DNA from 3 places in the Actinomadura sp. B10D3 genome. Region 1 is predicted to be linked to each of the others. Evidence: riboswitches for the same ligand, from Rfam matches in the RefSeq annotation. Region 1 holds a riboswitch; each other region holds the start of a gene.
What was found. A riboswitch is a leader RNA that binds a small molecule or an ion and turns the genes downstream of it on or off. The one in region 1 is predicted to bind thiamine pyrophosphate.

Region 1 (7,053 bases):
CCGTTGACCGCACCCTGCCCGGTCTTAGTGTGAGATGTCTCACGTCCGGCCGGGTGGGCGGAGATCGTGCCGCCCTGCGCCTCCGTCAGCCGCCGGACGATGTAGAGGCCGAGCCCGATCCCGCCGAACCGGCGGCGGTCACCGGCGTCTCCCTGGACGAACCGCTCGAAGATCCGCTCGTGGTCGCCGGGCGGGATGCCGATCCCCTCGTCGGTCACGGTGACGACGATGCGGGAGCCCTCGCGGCGGGCGCGGACGCTGACCGTCCCGCCGTCCGGGGAGTACTTGAACGCGTTCTCCAGCAGCTGCCCGAGGACGATGTCGGTCGCCATCGCGTCCCCCCGGCAGGGCGGCAGGCCCGGCTCGACGTCCAGCTCGACCCGGTGCAGCGGCGACAGGGACCGGAACCCGGCCACCACGCCCTCCAGCACCCGGGTCAGGTCGAACGCCTCGATCGTCACGGCCAGCTCGTCGGCGCCCGCACGGGAGCCGAGCAGGAGATGCTCGACCAGGCGCCCGAGGGACTGGGCGCGCTCGGCGATGGTGGCGACGGCGGCGCGGCGGTCGCCGTCGGCCATCTCGTCCCACCGGTTGACCAGCGTGGACGCGAACCCCTGCACGACCGTGATCGGGGTGCGCAGCTCGTGACTGGTGGTGGCGAGGAACAGGTCCTTCGCCTCCTCCAGGGCCTTGGCCTCGGAGACGTCGCGGAAGTCGACGACCAGCTCGCCGGTCTCCTCGATCTCGGCGGCCAGCACGTTCAGCCAGGTGCCCGACTCCAGCCGGAACGTCAGCATCTCGCCGAGGGCCGGCATGTCGAACGGCAGCGGGCGCCCGATCGCGTCCTCCGGCGGGATGCCGGTCAGCGTGTGCGCGGCGGGGTTCCAGTGCCGGACGACGAGGTCGTGGTCGAGCACGGCGATGCCGTCCGCGCTGGAGTCGATCACCGCGCGCTCGTGCGCCCGCTGCCGGACGACCTCCGCGTAGGCGACGGCGTTGCCGACCGCGACCCCGGCGTGCCCGGCGAGCAGCTCCAGCAGCTCCAGCTCGGTGTGCCCGACCTTGCGCCCGGTGAACAGCGCGTACAGCGCGCCGTAGGGCCGGTTCTGCAGGTAGGAGAGCCCGAGCGCGATCGTGTGCAGGCCCGGCAGCTCCGACCAGATGAGGTCGCCGAGGCGCCGCTCGCCCGTCGCCAGCTTGACGGTCTTGCCCGACCGCAGCAGCTCGCCGACGAGGCTCGGCCGCAGCTCGGCGGACCGCCCGCGCATCCGCTCCGGCAGCCCGGACATGCTGACCAGCCGCAGCCGGTCGCCCTCGATCCGGACGAAGCCGCCCGCGTCGGCCCCGGTCAGCTCGATCAGCGCGGCGGTGATCCGGTCGAGCACGATGCCGAGGTCGAGCTCGGCGTTGAGGTCGGCGACGATGTCGTTGAGCCGCCGGACCAGCCGCGCCCGCTCGGTCATGCGGTGCTGGACGATCTCGTCGTCCTCGACCGGGTGGTACACCCCGACCCAGCCGAGCAGCGTCCCGTCCGGGTCCTTCAGCAGGCTGGTGTCGATGCGCACGTCGATGAGGCGGCCGTCGCGGTGGAACCGGCGCGTCGCGATCGAGATCTGCCCGCCGTCGCCGGCCCGGCGGGTGAGGAGCCGTTCCTGGACGGCGTTGTGCTCGGCCTTCAACTCGTCCGGGACGATCGGCGGCACGCGGCCGACCATGTCGGCGGCGGTCCAGCCGAACATGCGCTCGGCGGCCGGGTTCCACACCGTGACGCGGTGCCGCCGGTCCACGGCCACGATCGCGTCGGCGGCGCTCTCGATGACCGCCCGCGCGATGGGATCGTGGACGTGCTCGTACACGTCTGTCATGGTGCCACCGGACTCCGGCCCGACGCCGGGCAACGTGCGCCGAAAGTTTCTTCGGCGCCCCTCCACGCACGCAAACCTTACCGTTTGGTAAGCCTGCCGATGAGGAGGGCCGCGAGCCCGGCGACCAGGAACGACAGCAGGGACGCGCTCATCCAGCTCTGCGGCGTGAAGTGCAGCGCCTCCTGGACGTCCCGCCAGAGGCCGGCCCAGCGCTCGACCGTGCCGGGGTTGATGAGCTGGTAGACGACGAACCCGGCCGCCCAGGCGGCGATCATGCCCCAGCGGGACGGCGCCGTGCGCGAGACGTCCCAGCCGCCCCGCGCCCGGCGGCCGAGGAAGAAGTCGGCGGCGAGGACGCCGAGCATCGGCACGAACACCGACCCGATCAGCGACAGGAAGCCCGCGTAGTCGCCGATGTCCAGGGCGAGCGCGAGCACGGTGATCCCTACACCGAGCCCGACGCTCAGCACCCGGCGGTCCGCGCGCGGGAACAGGTTCTGGATCGACACGGCCGTGGAGTAGGTGTCGGCGAACGACTGGTCCGCCTCCCGCAAGACGAAGATCGCGAAGAACACCACCCCGAGCGTGGCGCCCAGGAACGGGTCGAAGACCTTCGTGGAGTCGCCCGCGACGAGGGCCAGCGCGAGCAGGCCCAGGACATACGCGACGATCTGCGTGACGGAGTAGCCCACGGCCGCGGCGCCGAACGCACCGCGCTCGGTCTTGGCGTGCCGGGTGTAGTCGGCGGCCACCGGCACCCAGGAGATCGACACCGCCAGCGCGGCATCGGCGCCGATCCAGAAGCCGCCCCACGATCCCTGCGTCAGGTCGGGGATCGGCTCGCGGAGGAGCTGGACGTAGAAGTAGACGAGCGCGACCGCCACGGCGACCGTCACGTACCGGCGCAGCAGCCGCACCGAGCCGAGGGGCCACACCGTCAGCACCGTCGTGATCGCTCCGGCGGCGACGACGTAGCCCCAGCGGGGCACCCCGTCCCACAGCTCGCGGGCGGCGTCCGCGATGACGATCAGCTCGAACGTCCCCCAGCCGACCAGCTGCGCGATGTTCAGCACGGTCGGCGCGTACGACAGCTTCGCGCCGAACAGGCCGCGCAGCAGCACCATCGCGGGCTGGCCGGTGCGGGTGCCCGGGACGGCGGCGAGGCCGAGCATCAGCCCGCCGAGGATCGTGCCGGCGGCCATGGCGACGATGCCCGCCATGATCGAGATGGTGGGCCGCCCGGCGGCGTCCGGCGCGAGGACGGTGTAGGCGCCGGAGAAGGCCAGGAGGCTGACGCCAAGGTTGGCCCAGAAGGCGCTCTGGTCCCAGAAGCCGAGGACCTTCGGGGCGGGTTCGTCGAGGGTGTAGGGGACCTCATTTTGCGGACGCGCGCCTTCGGGGCGCTTCTCGACGTCGGACGTCACGGGACACACTCCCTACGCCGGCATTACCCGGACAGGTTCATGCGGTCGGCGACGCCTGGAAGGCCGCCCTCTCAGCCCGGCTGTGGCCCGAGCTCCCGCGGGTTTCGGTCGGCCCCGATCGTACAGCCCCCAGCAATCCCCCAAAAGGGTGCATAGGGGTTCAATCGCGCGACCCGGCTCGCGCGCCGCGGATCAGGCGACGTACGGCTCGCCGTCCCCGGAGCCCTCCATCGGACGTCCCGCCTCGGCCCAGCCCTTCATGCCCCCGTCGACGTTCCTGGCCAGCCAGCCCGCCTGGTTCAGCGCTACCGTGACCTGCGCGGACCGCGCCCCGGAGCGGCAGATCACGTAGACCTCCCGGTCGCGCGGAATCTCCCCGGCGCGGTCGCCGAGCTGCCCCATGGGGATGTGGACCGCCTCGGGCGCGTGACCCGCGTCCCATTCGTGCTGTTCACGCACGTCCACCAGGTAGCCGTCCTGCGGGACGTCCGCGGCGACCACGGCCGGCACGTCTTCCCCGAAATTCATCACACCCCCATGGAACCGCGCGAAGCACCCCTGCGTCGAATCACGCATGCGGTATCGGACGCTCCTTTTCGCGGCGCCCGGGCTGGCCACGCTCCTGTCTCTGGCCGCCTGCGGCGACGAACAGGCCAACGGAAACCCCGCCGACAAGCCTTCGGGCACGACGTCCGTGCAGCCGTCCGGCACGCCGGCGGACTCACTCACCGTGGAGGTCAAGGCCTCGAAGGAGGCACCCGCCAAGACCTGGAAGCTGACCTGCGACCCACCGGGTGGCACCCATCCCAAGGCCGCCGACGCCTGCGCGGCCCTCACCAAGGCCAAGGAACCCTTCAAGCCCGTCCCCAAGAACCAGATGTGCACCAAGATCTACGGCGGTCCGGAGATCGCCACGGTCAAGGGCACCTGGCAGGGGAAGGAGATCGACACCCAGTTCACCCGAGCCGACGGCTGCCAGCTGCACCGCTGGACCGAGGTCGGGCCGCTCTTCGGCAGCGTGCCGAAGGTGCGCTGACACCACACATCCGCTGAACGAGCCATCCCCGTTCCGGTCTCGTTCACAACAGATCAGGGCCCGGCCGTCCGGCCGGGCCCTGATCTGTTCTGGATCGACCCGCTCTAGAACAGGCCGCCGATGCTGCCGTTCTGGGAGACGGCCGTGTCGAACGCGAGCGGGGCGCGGGGTGCGCGGGTGGCGCCTGCGGTGCCGGGTAGCCGCCCTGCTGGGGGTATCCGGTGGGCGGGTACCCGTACGCGGGCGGCGGCGCGGCGGGCGCACAGGGCTGCGCGGGGACGGCGGGGTGCGCGGGGGCGCCGGGATGGGACGGGTGGCCAGGGGCGTACGGCCCACCCGGGCCCGGCTGCGCGGGGTAGGGCGGGTAGCCCATGGCGGCTCCTGGGGGCGGGAGAACGTGATCGTCTCGCGCTACGATACGCCGCCGTTCTCTCCCGGCACGCGGCCTTTCGCGCGAAATGCCGGGCGGGCTACTTGAGCAGGCGGGACATGCGGCGGTCGGCGAGCGGCTTGCCGCCCGTCTGGCAGGTGGGGCAGTACTGGAGCGCCGAGTCGGCGAACGACACCTCGCGGATCGTGTCGCCGCAGACCGGGCACTTCTGGCCGGCCTTCCCGTGCACCCGCAGGCCGGTCTTCTTCTCGCCCTTGAGGTCCTGCGCCTCCAGGCCGCGCGAGCGCTCGACCGCGTCCCGCAGCGTGGTGACGATCGCCTCGTGCAGGACGGCCACGTCCTCGCCGGTGAGCGACGACGCCATCTTGAACGGCGACATCTTCGCCACGTGCAGGACCTCGTCGGAGTAGGCGTTGCCGATGCCGGCGATCACCTTCTGGTCGCGCAGCAGCCCCTTGATCTGGTTGCGCTTCCCGCCGACGATCCCGGCGAGCGCCTCGACGGTGAACGCGTCGTCCAGCGGGTCGGGGCCGAGCGAGGCCACGCCGGGCACGTCGGCGGGGTCGCGGACGACGTAGACGGCGAGCCCCTTCTTCGTCCCGGCCTCGGTGAGGTCGAAGCCCGATCCGTCGTCCAGGTGGACGCGCAGCGCGAGCGGGTTCTTGCCGCCGGGCCGGACGGGCCTGCCCGGTATCTCGTCCCGCCAGCGCAGCCAGCCCGCGCGGGCGAGGTGGATCACCAGGTGCAGCCCGTCGACGTCCAGGTCGAGGAACTTGCCGTGCCGGGACGCGCCGGTGACCGACAGCCCGCCGAGCGCGGTCACCGGCGGGTCGTAGGTCTTCAGCGCGGAGATGGCGAGAACATCGACGCGGGCGACGACATGGCCGACCACGCGCTCCCGCAGGAACCCCGCCAGCGCCTCCACCTCAGGTAGCTCAGGCATGGCTTCAGTATCCGCGACGGGACGAGGTGCCGGAACGTCGTCCACAGCCCTGTGGACGCCTGTGGACAACTCTGGGGGCGAGTGTGACCGGGATCTCGGAACAGATGGATACCCCCCCGGGGTTGTCAGGGGGGTCCGGCTATGGCAGCATGAGGCGCACGGGATACCCCCCAGGGGTAATAGAGAAGGAGACGCGATGAGCACCAGCACCTACACCGTCAGCGGGATGACCTGCGGCCACTGCGTGAGCTCGGTGACCGAGGAGGTCGAGCAGATCACCGGCGTGACCGGTGTGGACGTCGACCTGAAGAGCGGCAAGGTCACCGTCACCAGCCAGACGCCCCTCGACGACGCCCAGGTCAAGGCCGCCGTCGAGGAGGCCGGATACCAGTTGACCGCGTGAGCGAAGCGCGCCCCGCCTCCGGGCGGGGTGCCTCGCCCGACCGACGAGCGGAGTGAATCGGCATGAACAGCGCGACCAGGATCGGGGCCTACGCCGTAGGGCTGGCGGTCGTCTTCGGCGGCGCCGCGGGCATCGGTAAGATCACCGGCCCCGTCGGCACCACCGCCGAGAAGATGGCCTCCCACGAGAACGGCGGCGGCCACGCCGGCGGCGGCGAGGGCGGACACGGCGGCGGACACACCGCCGCGGCGGCGCACGCCCCCGGCGGCCTCCAGGTCTCGGAGGACGGCTACACGCTGACCCCCCAGCGGACGACCGTCACCCCGGGCAAGAAGACCGACTTCCGGTTCACCATCACCGGGCCGGACGGCAAGCCCGTCACCGCGTTCAAGCCCCTGCACGGCAAGCAGCTGCACCTGATCGTCGCGCGGCGCGACCTGGCGGGCTTCCAGCACCTGCACCCGACCCAGCTCGACGGCGGCGTCTGGTCCGTCCAGATCAAGCTGCCGAAGGCCGGCGTGTACCGGTTCTTCACCGACATCCAGCCGACCGCCGCGACCCGGCAGCTCACGCTGGGGACCGACGTGTTCGCCCCGGGCGACCAGCGGCCCACGCCACTGCCCGAGCCCGAGCAGGTGGCGAAGGTGGACGGCTACGAGGTGAAGCTCACCGGCGGTCTCGTCCCCGGCAAGGCCACCGAGCTGACCCTCACCGTGAGCAAGGACGGCGAGCCGGTCACCGACCTGCAGCCGTACCTGGAGGCGTACGGGCACCTCGTCGCGCTGCGGCAGGGCGACCTCGCCTACCTGCACGTCCACCCGGACGGCGCGCCCGGCGACGGGGTCACCAAGCCCGGCCCCGGCATCACGTTCTCCGCCGAGGCGCCCAGTTCCGGCGCCTACCGGCTCTACCTGGACTTCAAGCACGGCGACAAGGTCCGCACCGCCGAGTTCACGGTGCACGCCGGGGACGCCCGGGTTCCCGCGCAGGA
Region 2 (7,053 bases), on a different contig from region 1:
GTAGGTGGTGGCGCCCATCTTCCCGGCGGACGTGCGGGCGAGGGCGTACCCCCAGGTCGTGAACGCGATCGCGGTCGGGAAGACGCCCAGATAGATCATGTTGAGGGTGGCGCCGGCCGGGGCGTGCGCGGCCTCGGAGACCAGCTGCCCGGAGAACGGCAGGCAGGCCACCGCGCCGATGGCGCACGCGAACGTGGTGAACTGCAGCGGCGAGGCGTGCCGCAGCGAGGGCTTCTGGCTCACGACGCCCGCCGCATAGGCGACGGCGGCGAACACGCACAGCAGCACCCCGCCGACGGACGAGCGCCCCTCGCCGGACATCGACAGCCCGACCACGGCGGCGCCGGCGAAGGAGACGGCCATGCCGGCCAGCAGCCGGGGCGGCAGGCCCTCGTTCAGCAGCCAGCCGCCGAGGAGCGCGATGAGGATCGGCCCGCTGTTGACGACGAGGGCGGCGGTTCCCGCGTCCACCAGCTGCTCGCCCCAGTTCAGGGCGACCATGTAGGCGCCGAACCACAGGATGCCCGCCGTGACGATGCCGGGCCACGCGCCCCTGGGCGGCAGCCCTTCGCGCCGGATGAGCAGGAGCGAGCCCAGCACCACCGACCCGGCGAGGAGCCGGCCGAGGGCAAGGGCGCCTGGGCTGTACTCGGCGCCCGCGCTGCGGATCGCGACGAACGCCGACGCCCAGCACACCACCGTGATCGTGGCGGCCGCCATCGCGAGCTTGTCGACGCGTCCGCTTTCCTGCTGCATGTCTCGCACCTTAGGTTCGGGTCGTTTCCATGAACACCGAAGCGACCTGCCGGGTTGCGGCACGGCCACCGGTGGACGGGCCCAGTCTCACGGTGCGGAGTGTTCAGGTCCAGCGAATACTTCTACAGGGGAACCTTTAGCGTTTCTAAGAGGTGGCGAGCCCGTCGAAGGGGGAGGACGCCTGGGCGTAGCGGCGCTTCGGGATCCGGCCGGCCAGCCGGGCGAGGCGCCCGGCCTCCACCGCGTGCCGCATCGCGGCGGCCATCCGAGCCGGGTGTCGCGCGCGGGTCACGGCCGTCGCGAGGAGCACGGCGTCGCAGCCGAGCTCCATGGCCAGAGCGGCGTCGGACGCGGTGCCGAGCCCCGCGTCCAGGATCACCGGCACGCCCGCCCGCTCGACGATCAGCTCGATGTTGTGCGGGTTGCGGATGCCGAGGCCGGAGCCGATGGGGGAGCCGAGCGGCATCACCGCGGCGCAGCCGATCTGCTCCAGGCGCTGCGCGAGGACCGGGTCGTCGCTGGTGTACGGCAGCACGGTGAACCCGTCGGCGACGAGCTGCTCGGCGGCCTCCACCAGCTCGATCGGGTCGGGCAGCAGCGTGTGCTCGTCCGCGATCACTTCGAGCTTCACCCAGGTCGTGCCGAGTGCCTCGCGGGCGAGCTTGGCCGTCAGGACGGCCTCCCCGGCGGTGAAGCAGCCCGCCGTGTTCGGCAGGACCCGGATCCCGCAGTCCGACAGGACGTCCAGCACCGAGCCGCGCGCGGACGGGTCCACCCGCCGCATCGCGACCGTGGTCAGCTCCGTCCCGGACGCGGTGAGCGCCTCTCGCAGCACCTGCATGCTGGGCGCGCCCCCGGTGCCCATGATCAGCCGGGAGCCGAGCTCGGTGCCCGCGATGACGAGCGGGTCGGTGGTCGTCGCCATGGTCAGCCTCCCTGCACGGCGGTCAGCACTTCGATGCGGTCGGAGTCGCGCAGCGCGGTCGCCTCCCATTCGGCGCGCCGGACGACCTCGTCGTTCAGCGCCGCCGCCACGCCGGTCGCGGCGGCGGTGACGGTCGCGACGACCTCGGCCACGCTCGCGCCGTCGGGCAGCTCGCGCGGCTCACCGTTGACGATCACCTTCATGCGGTCACCTCGGGGGAGAAGCGGTCGGGGGCGAACGGCCCGGCGACCTCGGGGACGGGCCGGTCCAGCAGCATCGCGGACAGGATGTCGGCGCTCACCGGGGTGAGCAGGACGCCGTTGCGGAAGTGCCCCGTCCCCACGAAGAGGCCGGGCAGCGCGGTCGGGCCCATCACGGGCGCGTTGTCGGGGGAGCCGGGACGCAGCCCGGCGGAGACCTCGGCGAACTCCAGCTCGGTGATGCCGGGCAGCAGCTCCCGGGCGTCCCGCAGCAGCTCCCAGAGCCCGCCGGCGGTCACGCGCGTGTCGAAGCCCAGCTCCTCCTGCGTGGCGCCGAGGACGACCTCGCCGTCGGCGCGCGGGACGAGGTACACCGACGAGCCCTTCACGAGCCCGCGGGTGGACCGCCGGAGGAACGGGGTGCGGCCGCGGAGCCGGATCACCTGCCCCTTCACCGGGCGGACGGGTGGAACGGTCCCGGGAGGCAGGCCGTCGAGGCCGTCCGACCACGGGCCCGCGGCCAGCAGCACCCGGTCCGCGCGGAGGACCGTCCCGTCGTCCAGCCGCACCCCGGTCGCCGCGTCGTGCTCGATCACGATCCCGGCCGCCCGCCGCAGGACGAGCCGGACGCCGAGCCGCTCGCCCGCGGCCAGCAGCGCCGGGGTGAGGCGGCGCGGGTCGATCGAGCCGTCCTCGGGGGCGAGCAGCCCCCCGCGCACGCCGGGCGCGAGCATCGGCTCCGCCCGCCGGCACTCCCGGCCGGACAGGGTCTCGACGGGGATGCCGAGGCTCTCCTGGAAGCGGCGGAGGTCGTCGAGGTAGGCCAGGTCGTCGGGGCCGAACGCGACCTCGATGATTCCGTCGGCGCGGTAGCCGGTCTCCAGGCCCGTCTGCTCCTCCAGTTCGGCGACGAACGCGCCGTAGCGGTCGCGGGACGCGAGGCCGAGCCGCAGCAATGGTTCTTCACCGTAGGTCAGCTCGCTGACCGGGGTGAGCATCCCGGCGGCCACCGACGAGGCGCCTCCGGCGGGTTCGGGGTCGACCAGGGTGACGGCGGCGCCGCCCGCGGCGGCCCGCCAGGCCGTGGCGAGGCCGATGACCCCGGCGCCGATGATGACGATCTCCATACGCGCTCCCTTCGCCGGCATGATCCGGATCAGGTCTGGCGGTCGGCGGCCCGTTCAGCCGCCCTCTCAGCCCGGTCGTACCGGACTCCCGCGGTCTGTGCTCTTGTGTCCGCCTCCTACCTTACGACCTTGAGGCCGCGCGCCTTCGCCTGGACAGGTGTCCACCCGGAATCCGGCGCCGGTTAGGGTTGCCTTCATGCAGAGGGTCATCGTCGTGGGTGGCGGGCTGGCCGGCGTGCGCGCCGTGGAGGCCCTGAGGAGCAGGGGCTACGAGGGCGCGCTCACCCTCGTCTCGGCGGAGCGGCACCGCCCCTACGACCGGCCGCCGCTGTCGAAGGCCGTCCTCGCGGGCGACTCCGACGACACGACGGTCGACGCCGACTGGGACGCGCTGCGCTGCGAGCTGCTGCTCGGCGAGCGCGCCACCGGCCTGCGGCTGGACGCCCCCGGACGCGGCGGCGCCGTCGCGTCCACGGCGGGCGACCTGCCCTTCGACGGCCTCGTGATCGCGACGGGGGCGGCACCGATCACCCTGCCCGGGGACGGCCGCCAGCACGTCCTGCGCACCATCGAGGACGCCCGCGACCTGCGGGCCCGGCTGACCCCGGGCGCCCGGATCGTGATCGTCGGGGCGGGCTGGATCGGGGCGGAGGTCGCCACCGCCGCGGCGAAGAAGGGCTGCCGCGTCACGGTCGCCGAAGCGGCCGACACCCCGCTCGCCAACGCTGTCGGGCCCGAGGCCGGCGCGCTGACCGCCCCCTGGTACGCCGAGGCCGGCGTCGAGCTGCGCACCGGCGTCAAGGCCACGGAGGTCGAGGAGGGCGGGCTCGCCCTCGCCGGCGGCGGCCGGATCGGCGCGGACGAGGTGGTCGTCGGCGTCGGCGTCCGGCCCGTCCTGGACTGGCTGGAGGGCTCCGGCCTGCTGCTGGAGCGCGGCGTGGTCACCGACGGCTCGTTCCGCGCCTACACGGGCGAGGAGGACCCCGCTTCGCTGCGCCCGGACGTCGTGGCCGTCGGGGACTGCGCGGCCTGGTGGTCGCGGCGGTACGGCCGGCGGCTCCTCGTCGAGCACTGGGACACCGCCCTCAACGCCCCCGACGTGGCCGCCGCGACCCTCCTCGGACAGGACGCCGTCTACGACGCCGCCCCCTACTTCTGGTCGGAGCAGTTCGGCCGGATGGTCCAGTACGCGGGCAACCACGCCGCGGCCGAGCGGCTCGTCCACCGGGGCGACCCGGCCGGACCGAAATGGGCCGTGGCGTGGCTGACCGGCGACCGCCTCGACGCGATCCTCACCGTCGGCAGGCCCCGCGACCTGGTACAGGCGAGGCGGGTGATCGCCGCCGGGACGCCCGTGGACGCGGAGGCGATCGCCGACCCGGACGTGCCCGTCAAGCAGGTCGTTCGGCGTTAGCGATCGGCGAGGAAACTTAACGGTTGTGCAGGGGGTTTGAGGGTTTCGAAGGCGTGGTAGCAAGGGGGCGTGACGCAGATGCACGCAACCGTTGACAGCGCACTCGACCCCCGGACCGACGCCCTCGCCGGCGAATGGCTCTCCCTGAAGGAGACCGCCGACCGTCTCGGGATCAAGCCCAACCGGATCAAGCAGCTCATCAGCGAGCACCGCCTGCTGGCCGTGCGCCGCGGCGGCGAGCCGATGGTGCCCGCCGCGTTCATCAAGGACGGCCAGGTCATCAAGGGGCTCCCCGGCACCCTGACGCTGCTGTCGGACGCCGGCTTCGACGACGTCGAGACGATCCGGTGGCTGTTCACCGCCGACGACACCCTCCCCGGGACGCCCGTCGAGGCGCTGACGGAGAACCGGGGGACCGAGGTCCGCCGCCGCGCCCAGGCGCTCGCCTTCTAGCCGGCCGCGGGCCGGGTCCGCCCGGCGAGGACGCACGTGACACCATCGCGGGGTCGCGCGCCACGGCACCGTGCCGCCGCGCGGCCCCGCGACCGCATGCGAGAAAGGACGTCCGCCGCCGTGTCCAGGCATCTGCCCTCCGCACGCGCCGTCGAGCTGCGCGAGCGGCTCAGCCGAGCCCGCCTCTACCTCTGCACGGACGCGCGGGAGCGGCACGGCGACCTGCCCGGCTTCCTGGACGCCGTGCTCGGTGCCGGCGTCGACATCGTCCAGCTCCGGCAGAAGGGCCTGGAGGCCCGGCAGGAGATGGCCTCTCTGGAGGTCCTCCGCGCGGCGTGCGACCGGCACGGGGCGCTGCTGGCGGTCAACGACCGCGCCGACGTGGCGCACGCCGTCCGCGCGGACGTGCTGCATCTCGGCCAGGACGACCTGCCGGTCCCCGCCGCCCGCGAGATCGTCGGCGGCGACATGCTGATCGGCCGGTCGACGCACTCGCCCGAGCAGGCGTCCGCGGCGGCGGCCGAGGCGGGTGTGGACTACTTCTGCGCGGGCCCGGTGTGGCCCACCCCGACCAAGCCCGGCCGGCCCGCCCCCGGCCCGAAGCTGGTGGAGTACGTCGCCGGGCAGCGGGTCGCGCGGCCCTGGTTCGCGATCGGCGGGATCGACCTCGGCGCCCTGGACGAGGTCCTGGCCGCGGGCGCGAGCCGCGTTGTGGTCGTCCGGGCGATCACCGAGGCCGCCGATCCGGCCGCCGCCGCGGCGGAGTTCGCCCGCCGGCTGGCCGCCTGAGCCCGGACGGCGGCGGGCCGGCGGCACCGGGGCCTGGTCAGGGTTTGACCTGGATCACGGTGCGGCGCCCGGGTCCGATCGCCGACAATGGGGATCATGAACCTGGGACCCGACGACGACCGCCCGGTCGAGCTGGACGACGACCTGGAGATCCTGCCGGACCAGACGCTCGACGACACCGACACCGGGTGGGGCGAGTGGCGCGCCGGCGACGACGACTCCCGCCTGCTGGAGGACCGGCCGCCGCACTGGTGAGGGCCCGTGCACCGGTGAGGGCCCGTGCACCGGGGCCGGTCAGAACAGCATGCCGAGCGCGAACCCGGCCGCGATGACCGCGCCGAGCGCGACCATCATCCGCCACCGGTAGCGCGGGATCTTCGTGGGCCGCGGCTTCGGCGCCGGGCTCTGCCCCTCCCGCAGCGCCCGGACGACCTGCGGCGCGGTCGGCCGCGCGGCGGGGTTCTTGTCCAGGCAGCGGACGGCGAGGTCGCGCAGCGGGCCCTGCATCTCGCCGAGGTCGGGCCTGCGGGACGTGACGCGCCGCATCACGGCCGCGCTCGGCCCGGTGCCGAACGGCGGCCGGCCCGTCGCGGCGAACACCATCGTCGCGCCCCACGCGAAGACGTCGGCGGGCGGCCCGGCCGGCTCGTCCTCGATCTGCTCGGGCGCCAGGTAGGCGGGCGTCCCGGCGGCGTCGGCGAGGCGCCCGGCGCCGCGGTCGACGACCTTGGCGCCGTCCGGGGCGAGCAGGACGTTGGCGGGCTTGAAGTCGTGGTGCACGACCCCCGCGCGGTGCATCGCCGCGAGCGCCGCGGCGGTGCGCGCGGCGACCTTGCGCAGCCGCGGCCCGGACAGCGGGCCGCGGGCGTCGACCACCTCCTGCAGCCGCGGGCCGTCGGCCTCGCCGCCGGTGAGGTACCGGCTGCCCTGCGCGGGACGCGGCGGCCCCGCGCGCCCCTGCCCGGAGCGGGCCTGCGAGGGGTGCGGCTTGCCGGAGCGCCCGGCGCGGCCGCCGTGGGGCTGGGCCGGGCGCCCGGGACGGGCGGCGGCGCGTGCGGGATGGACGGTCGTCCTCCCGCGGGAGGTGTCGTGCGGCACTGGGGGACTCCGACTCGGCGGGGACGGACGAAGATTTCCTCATTTGTACCGCGTAACCGGCGAGTACGGCAGCGGAACCTCGATCTTCCCCGTCAGCCGCAGGCGCCGAGCGTCCCCGTGCGCTCGATCCGCCGGGAGGACGAACCGACCATGATCTTGTAGCAGCCGCCGGCGACCTTCCAGGCCTTCGCGCCCTCGTTCCAGTAGGCGAACGAGCGCGAAGACAGAGGGAACGTCACCTTCGTGCTCTCGCCGGGTGCGAGCGTGACCTTGGCGTAGCCCTTGAGCTGC
Region 3 (7,053 bases), on a different contig from region 1:
CGACGTCGAGCCCGCCGGCGCGGGCGTCCCGCGCCAGGCCGGCGATGCCGTCCGCTCCGGGCAGCGCCCCCGGCGCCAGCAGCGCCGGGGCCACGAGCGCGGCCAGGCCGGGCGCCGGCCACCGCCTGATCACCGCGAGCGGTAGGTGCGCGGCCGCCAGCAGCAGCGCCCCGGGCGCGTCGAGATCCCGGACGCCCGGCCACAGCACCGCGACCCCCGCCGCGACCCCCGCCAGGAGCGTCGCGAGCAGAGCGTCCTTCGCCGTCACACCGGACCGGGGCACCGTCACCACGCGCCCACGGTCCCGGAGCCCCCTGCCCCCCGCGCATCACCCCGCGCTCGGGGGAGGAAACGATCTCTCTCTTCGTGCGCCCCGCCCCGTTCCGCGCCCCGTCCTATAGTTCTGCACACCCCGTCACGAAGGGCTGACAGTTGTCCGTCCCCCCGCCAGCCGTCCCCCCGCCGGACCTCCGCATGACGCTCGGCCGGAGAGCGTACCGATGGCCGCTCCGGGTCTTCCTGGTCGCGATCGCCGCCGGGCTCGCCGTCTCGCTGTCCACCCGCTCCAACGCCGAGGCCTGGGACCCGGAGAAGGCCCGCCAGGTCATCGCCGCCTACGGCGGCGGAGCCGCGCTCGTCGCCCTCGCCGCCGTGCTCTGGGCCTTCCGGATCCATCGCGCCCGCCTCATCGTGACCATCGGCGAGAAGGGCGTGACCCTCCGCCGCGGGAGACGGAAGGCCGTCGTCCCCGCCGGCACCCTGCGGGCGGTCGGGATCACATGGCCGGTCACCGACCCCGTCTGGACCCTCTGGCTGGAGTCCGAGGCCGGCCCCGACGTGGCGGCCGTCGCCAGGACCGACGGCTGCACGGTCACGCTGCTGCGGAGCGGGTCGCTCCCGTCCGGATGGCTGGAGGCCGTGCGGGCGGCGGCCACCGGCACCCTCGGCGTCGCCTGGCGCGTCGTCGACGACGAGGGCGAGGAGGTGCCGGCGCCCGGCGCGGACGCGCTGCCTTCGGCCCGCTGCGTCCTCGTGGACGGCAGGGGGCGGTACCGCGACCAGAACGGCGCAGCCCTGCTCGCCGTGGCCTGCGGGAGGCTCGCCAAGCCGCCAGGGGGAAGGTCGGGCATGTTCCCGATGAACCCTGCCGCCGGTCGCCGGACGGTCGTGCTGCGCGACCCCCACGCCCGCACGCTCCTGGTGTTCAGACGGCGCTCCCGGCTGCTGGGCCGCGGCGCCATGCGCGTCCACGACGCGGACGGCCACCTCCTCGGGGTCATGCGCGGGGGGCAGGAGCCGTCCTTCCACGCCACCGACGGCATGCTCCTCGGCAGCACCCGGCCCTCCGGCGACGGCTACGCCGTGACCGGTGTCGACGGGCGCAGGTCGGCCACGCTGCGGACCAGGTCCGCCGCCGACGACAGCCGCATGTACCTGGAACGCTCGCCGTCCGCCCCGGACCCGCTCCGGACCCTCGTGCTGGCGCTCCCCCTGATGGTGCGGATGACCCGCCAGCTCTGACCCGCGGTCCGTGAGGTGGAGGGCCCCGGGCCGCGGCCCCTGTACCTCACGGACGCCGGTTGCGGCAAGCGGGGGCCGCCGGGTTAGCGTCGGGGACGACAGATCGCGGGGGCCCGGCGAACCGGGCTGAGATTGCGGCTGGGACGGCCGCTGACCGCATGAACCTGACCGGGTAATGCCGGCGTAGGGAGAGATCGAGTCGTCATGACCGAACCTGTGGTTCCAGCTGCCCGCAAGACCTACCTTCAGGGCTCGCGCCCTGACATCCGCGTGCCGATGCGGGAGGTGGCGCTCACCAGCGGCGACGCCGTCGTCCTGTACGACACTTCCGGGCCGTACACCGATCCCGGCCAGGACACCGACGTCCGCCGGGGCCTGCCGCCGCTGCGGGAGGCGTGGATCACCGAGCGCGGCGACACCGCCGCCTACGAGGGGCGCGCGGTGCGCCCCGAGGACGACGGGCGCCGGGCGGCCTCCGTCCGGGAGGACTTCCTGCCGCGCCGGCCGCGCCGCGCGACCGGCGGCGCGGTGACCCAGCGCGCCTACGCGCGGCGCGGGGAGATCACGCCGGAGATGGAGTTCGCGGCGCTGCGCGAGGGCGTGCCGCCGGAGTTCGTCCGGGACGAGGTGGCCTCCGGGCGGGCCGTGCTGCCGGCCAACGTCAACCACCCCGAGATCGAGCCGATGGTCATCGGGCGGAACTTCCTGGTGAAGGTGAACGCGAACATCGGCAACTCGGCGGTCGCGTCCTCGATCGAGGACGAGGTCGAGAAGATGACGTGGGCGACCCGCTGGGGCGCGGACACGATCATGGACCTGTCCACCGGGAAGGACATCCACACCACCCGCGAGTGGATCCTGCGGAACTCGCCGGTGCCGGTCGGGACCGTCCCGCTGTACCAGGCGGTGGAGAAGGTCGGCGGCGACCCGGCCGAGCTGACCTACGACGTCTTCCGCGACACGGTGATCGAGCAGGCCGAGCAGGGCGTGGACTACATGACCGTCCACGCCGGGGTGCTGCTCCCGTACGTGCCGCTCACGGCGCGGCGCAAGACGGGGATCGTGTCGCGGGGCGGGTCGATCATGGCGGCCTGGTGCCTGGCGCACCACGAGGAGAACTTCCTCTACACGCACTTCCGCGAGCTGTGCGAGATCTTCGCCGCGTACGACATCACGTGGTCGCTCGGGGACGGCCTGCGCCCCGGCTCGATCGCCGACGCCAACGACGAGGCGCAGTTCGCAGAGCTGCGCACCCAGGGCGAGCTGACGAGGATCGCGGCCGAGTACGGCAACCAGGTGATGAACGAGGGCCCGGGGCACGTCCCCATGCACAAGATCAAGGAGAACGTCGACCTGCAGCAGGAGTGGTGCGACGGGGCGCCGTTCTACACGCTCGGGCCGCTGACCACCGACATCGCGCCCGGCTACGACCACATCACCTCGGCGATCGGCGCCGCGATGATCGGCTGGCACGGCACCGCGATGCTCTGCTACGTCACGCCGAAGGAGCACCTCGGACTCCCGGACCGCGACGACGTCAAGGCCGGCGTGATCGCCTACAAGATCGCCGCGCACGCCGCGGACCTCGCCAAGGGCCATCCGGGCGCGCAGGCCTGGGACGACGCGCTGTCGGACGCCCGGTTCGACTTCCGGTGGGAGGACCAGTTCAACCTGTCCCTCGACCCGGACACCGCCCGCGCGTTCCACGACGCGACGCTCCCGGCGGCGCCCGCGAAGACCGCGCACTTCTGCTCGATGTGCGGCCCGCACTTCTGCTCGATGAAGATCACGCGGGACGTCCGGCGGTACGCGGGCGAGCGGGGCCTGGCCGAGGACGAGGCCCTCGCCGCCGGGATGCGGGAGAAGGCCGAGGAGTTCAAGGCCGGCGGCGGGCGCGTCTACCTGCCGATCGCCCCCGGCGGCTCCTGACCGTCCGGCGCGGGACGGCCGCGGCTAGGATCGAAGGACCGTTCCAAAGCCGCGGATCCCCTCGACTCGCCGCAGGCCCGCCCTACCGCCGGGAAGGACCGACGACCCAGGTGACCAGCGACGACACGCCGAAGGCCCGCGCCCGGCCGGTACGGGCGGACGTGCGCCGCAACCGCGCCCGGCTGCTCGCCGCGGCGCGGGAGGCGTTCCAGCGCGACGGGGCCGGCGCGTCCCTGGAGGGCGTCGCCCGGCTCGCCGGCGTCGGCATCGGGACGCTCTACCGGCACTTCCCCACCCGCCGGGATCTGCTGGAGGCGGTGCTCGCCGACGTCTACGACCGGCTCGCCGCGCGGGCGCGCGGGCTCATGGCCTCGCCCGCGCCCGGCGAGGCGCTGATGACCTGGCTGCGGACGTTCATCGCGGAGGTCACCGCGTTCCCCGGGATGGCGGCGTCGGCGATGGTGGCGCTGCGCGACGAGGGCCCGGAGCCGTCGCCGTCCTGCCGGGCGATGCAGGAGGCGGGCGGGGCGCTGTTCGCCCGCGCGCAGCGGGCCGGCGACGCGCCCGCCGGCGTCCCGTTCACCGACGTGCTGAGGCTCGCGGGCGCGATCGCGGCGGTCACCGAGCGCGAGCCGGAGGCCGCCGGCCGGCTGCTGTCGCTGGCGGCCACGGGGGTGGCGCCGGGCAAGGGGCGCTAGGCGCCGGGGAAGCCCGGGTAGGGGCGGCCGGTCTCCGGGTCGGGCAGGATGCGCCGCGGGCCGCGGGGCGCCTCGGCCCACTGGCGCCATTCGCGCGGGTAGCCGACCGACACCTCGATGTGCGGGACGGCGCCGGTCCAGATCGTCCGCGGGATGTGCAGGTGCCCGTACACGACGGACACCGCGCCGAACCTCGCGTGCCAGTCCGCGGTGCGCTCGGTGCCGCACCACTGGGCGAACTCGGGGTACCAGAGGACGCGGGTGGGCTCGCGAACGAGCGGCCAGTGGTTGACGAGCACGGTCCGCGTCCCCGGTTCCAGCTCGGCCAGCCGCCGCTCGGTGTAGGCGATCCGGGCGCCGCACCAGGCGTCCCGCGTGGGATACGGATCGGGGTGCAGGTAGACCTCGTCGGTGCACACCACCCCCGACGCGTGGGCGACCTCGAGCGCCTCTTCCTTGGTGGACGTCCCGTCCGGGCGGAAGGTGTAGTCGTACAGGATGAACAGCGGCGCGATCGTCACCGGGCCGCCCTCGCCGTCCCAGACGGGGTACGGGTCCTCGGGGGTCAGCACCCCGAGGTCGCGGCACAGGTCGACGAGCCTCCGGTAGCGGGCCTCGCCGCGCAGCTGGACCGGGTCGTCCTTGATGGTCCACAGCTCGTGGTTGCCGGGCGCCCACAGCACCGTCGCGTAGCGGTCGCGGAGCGTGCGGAGCGCCCACTCGATCTCGCCGAAGCGCTCGGCGACGTCGCCCGCCACGATCAGCCAGTCGTCCTCGGACCCGGGCCGCATGTCCTCGACGAACGCGCGGTTCTCGGAGAATCCGACGTGCAGATCGCTGATCGCATAGACGCCGCCCATCCAGGGATCGTATTCCCCGCGGCCCTCCCGCCGTTCAGTCGCCGTCGGCGGGCATGGTGAACAGGCGGATGTGGACGGGGCGGGCCCCCGGCGGGGCGTCCTCGCGGCCGTGGGCGTGCTCGTGCAGCAGCCGTATGTAGGCCTCGAAGAACTCCGCCAGCCCCTCCTCCGTCATGTGGGCGAAGCCGCGCGACAGCAGAGCCCAGGACCGTTCCCGCTCGTAGGCCGCGGGCAGCCCGCGCAGCAGCTCCACGTCCTCGGCGTGGCCGACCCTGAGCAGCTCGTCCAGAACGGGTCGGTCCTCGGGCGGCAGCGATGCGGCGTCGGGCATCCGGACGTCCCGCGGGCCCTCGGCCCGGCGCCACCAGCGCTCCCGGCCGGCGGACCGCTCCGGGATCTCCTCGATGAACCCGTACTTCTCCAGCTGCCGCAGGTGGTAGCTGGTCGTGCCGGTGTTGGCGCCGAGCGCCTCCCCGATCGTCGTGGACGTCGCGGGGCCGTGGACCCGCAGCCGGTGCAGGATCCGGCGCCGCAGCGGATGGCTCAGCGCCTTCATCCGCCCGGGATCGTCCAGGATGACGGGCTCCTCGTCGTCCTTCATGAGGAGAAGCCTAGTACCGCAGACGGATATTTGCAGAGAACTCTTTGCAGAGTTTTCTCTGTAGTTCTAGGGTCACCGGCATGAAGACAGCGATGACCCTTCTCGTGGCGCTCCTGCTCGGCGCCCTGTGCGCGGCGCCCGCCGCGGCCGCGCCGCCGGAGGCCGGGCCTCCGGCGGCCGGCCCGGTCCCGGCGCCGCCCGGCCTGACCTCGACCGAGGTGAGCTTCACCGGGTCCGGCGGGCTGACCCTGCGCGGCTCGGTCCTGGCGCCGGCCGCGAAGGGCCCGGCCCGGCCCGGCGTCGTCCTCGTCACCGGGTCCGGCTCCGGCGTGCCGCGCGAGCACCTGCTCACCGAGGCCGTCGAGTTCGCGCGGCGGGGCCTCGCCGTGCTGATCTACGACAAGAGGTCGGAGGGGTACACCAAGCTCCGCCGCGACTACTCCGAGCTCGCCGGCGACGCGCTCGGGGGCCTGCGGGCCCTGCGCGCGCAGCCCGGCGTCGACCCCGCGAAGGTGGGGCTGTGGGGGCTCAGCGAGGGCGGCTGGGTCGCGCCGCTGGCCGCGTCCCGCTCGGCCGAGGCGGCCTTCGTCATCGTGGTGGGCGGCAACGCCATGACGCCGCTCCGCCAGCAGAACTGGAACGAGACGTCCGTGCTGCGCCGGGCGGGCGTCTCCGGCTCGCTGACCGACCGCGGCAAGCCCGCCCTCGCGCGCCTCGCGGGCGACGTCGGCCTGTTCTCCGAGGCCTACTTCGGCGCCGAGGACGTCCTGCGGCGCGTGCGGCAGCCGCTGCTCGGCATCTGGGGCGAGTACGACCTGCAGACCCCGCCCGAGGACAACCCGCCGCTGTTCGCGCGGGCGCTGCGGAAGGGCGGGAACACCCACTACACGTTCCGCTTCTTCCCCGACGCCGACCACGGCGCGCACCGGACGCCGGATCGCGGGGTCACCCGCGGCGCCGAACTGGCCCCCGGCTACGCCGACCTCGTCGCGACCTGGGTGCGGGACGTGACGAGCGGGAACCTGCCGGAGGCCGACGCGGCCGCCCCGCCGCGGCAGGAGTACCGGAGCGTCGATCTGCCGCCGTTGAGGTGGTGGGAGTCGCGGTGGGTGCAGCTCGCCGCGGCGGTGCTGCTCCTCGTGGGGTTCGCCGCGTACCCGCTGGTCGCGCTGGTGCGGAAGGTGCGCGGGCGGAGAGTGCGGCCGGTGAGCCGCTGGGCGCGGGTGCTGCCCGCCGCCGGTCTCGCCGCCGCCTTCGGCCCGGTCGTCTACCTGTTCTCCCTGGTGGCCGGCTCCGCGCCTGACCCCGGGCCCGTCCTCGACGGGCGGCCGCTGCCGTGGCTGATCCTGCAGGCGCTCGCCGTGGCCGCGGTCGTGGCGGCGGCCGGCACCGCGGTGGCGTGGCGGCGGGCCGGGCCGGTCCCGCCGGGCGAGCGGGTCCGGCT

Region 2: another riboswitch for thiamine pyrophosphate. It lies ahead of thiO (glycine oxidase ThiO); the one in region 1 lies ahead of ABGB11_RS03275 (cytosine permease).
Region 3: another riboswitch for thiamine pyrophosphate. It lies ahead of thiC (phosphomethylpyrimidine synthase ThiC); the one in region 1 lies ahead of ABGB11_RS03275 (cytosine permease).

What each region holds. Positions count from the first base shown of each region.
Region 1 is NZ_JBDPLY010000002.1:29,378-36,430, forward strand. It holds gene ABGB11_RS03270 (PAS domain-containing protein) at 1-1,865, opposite strand, end outside; gene ABGB11_RS03275 (cytosine permease) at 1,943-3,289, opposite strand; TPP riboswitch at 3,282-3,398, opposite strand; gene ABGB11_RS03280 (rhodanese-like domain-containing protein) at 3,482-3,817, opposite strand; gene ABGB11_RS03285 (SSI family serine proteinase inhibitor) at 3,864-4,325, shown strand; gene ABGB11_RS03290 (DNA-formamidopyrimidine glycosylase family protein) at 4,796-5,659, opposite strand; gene ABGB11_RS03295 (heavy-metal-associated domain-containing protein) at 5,856-6,062, shown strand; gene ABGB11_RS03300 (hypothetical protein) at 6,125-7,053, shown strand, end outside.
Region 2 is NZ_JBDPLY010000003.1:165,003-172,055, forward strand. It holds gene ABGB11_RS06880 (DMT family transporter) at 1-756, opposite strand, end outside; gene ABGB11_RS06885 (thiazole synthase) at 902-1,681, opposite strand; gene thiS (sulfur carrier protein ThiS) at 1,684-1,884, opposite strand; gene thiO (glycine oxidase ThiO) at 1,881-3,008, opposite strand; TPP riboswitch at 2,998-3,110, opposite strand; gene ABGB11_RS06900 (FAD-dependent oxidoreductase) at 3,205-4,422, shown strand; gene ABGB11_RS06905 (Rv2175c family DNA-binding protein) at 4,501-4,875, shown strand; gene thiE (thiamine phosphate synthase) at 4,996-5,664, shown strand; gene ABGB11_RS06915 (hypothetical protein) at 5,761-5,919, shown strand; gene ABGB11_RS06920 (protein kinase) at 5,959-6,762, opposite strand; gene ABGB11_RS06925 (glycoside hydrolase family 3 C-terminal domain-containing protein) at 6,855-7,053, opposite strand, start outside.
Region 3 is NZ_JBDPLY010000004.1:75,728-82,780, forward strand. It holds gene ABGB11_RS08840 (ATP-binding protein) at 1-292, opposite strand, end outside; gene ABGB11_RS08845 (hypothetical protein) at 475-1,521, shown strand; TPP riboswitch at 1,617-1,730, shown strand; gene thiC (phosphomethylpyrimidine synthase ThiC) at 1,726-3,450, shown strand; gene ABGB11_RS08855 (TetR/AcrR family transcriptional regulator) at 3,561-4,148, shown strand; gene ABGB11_RS08860 (metallophosphoesterase) at 4,145-5,008, opposite strand; gene ABGB11_RS08865 (winged helix-turn-helix domain-containing protein) at 5,043-5,609, opposite strand; gene ABGB11_RS08870 (prolyl oligopeptidase family serine peptidase) at 5,690-7,053, shown strand, end outside.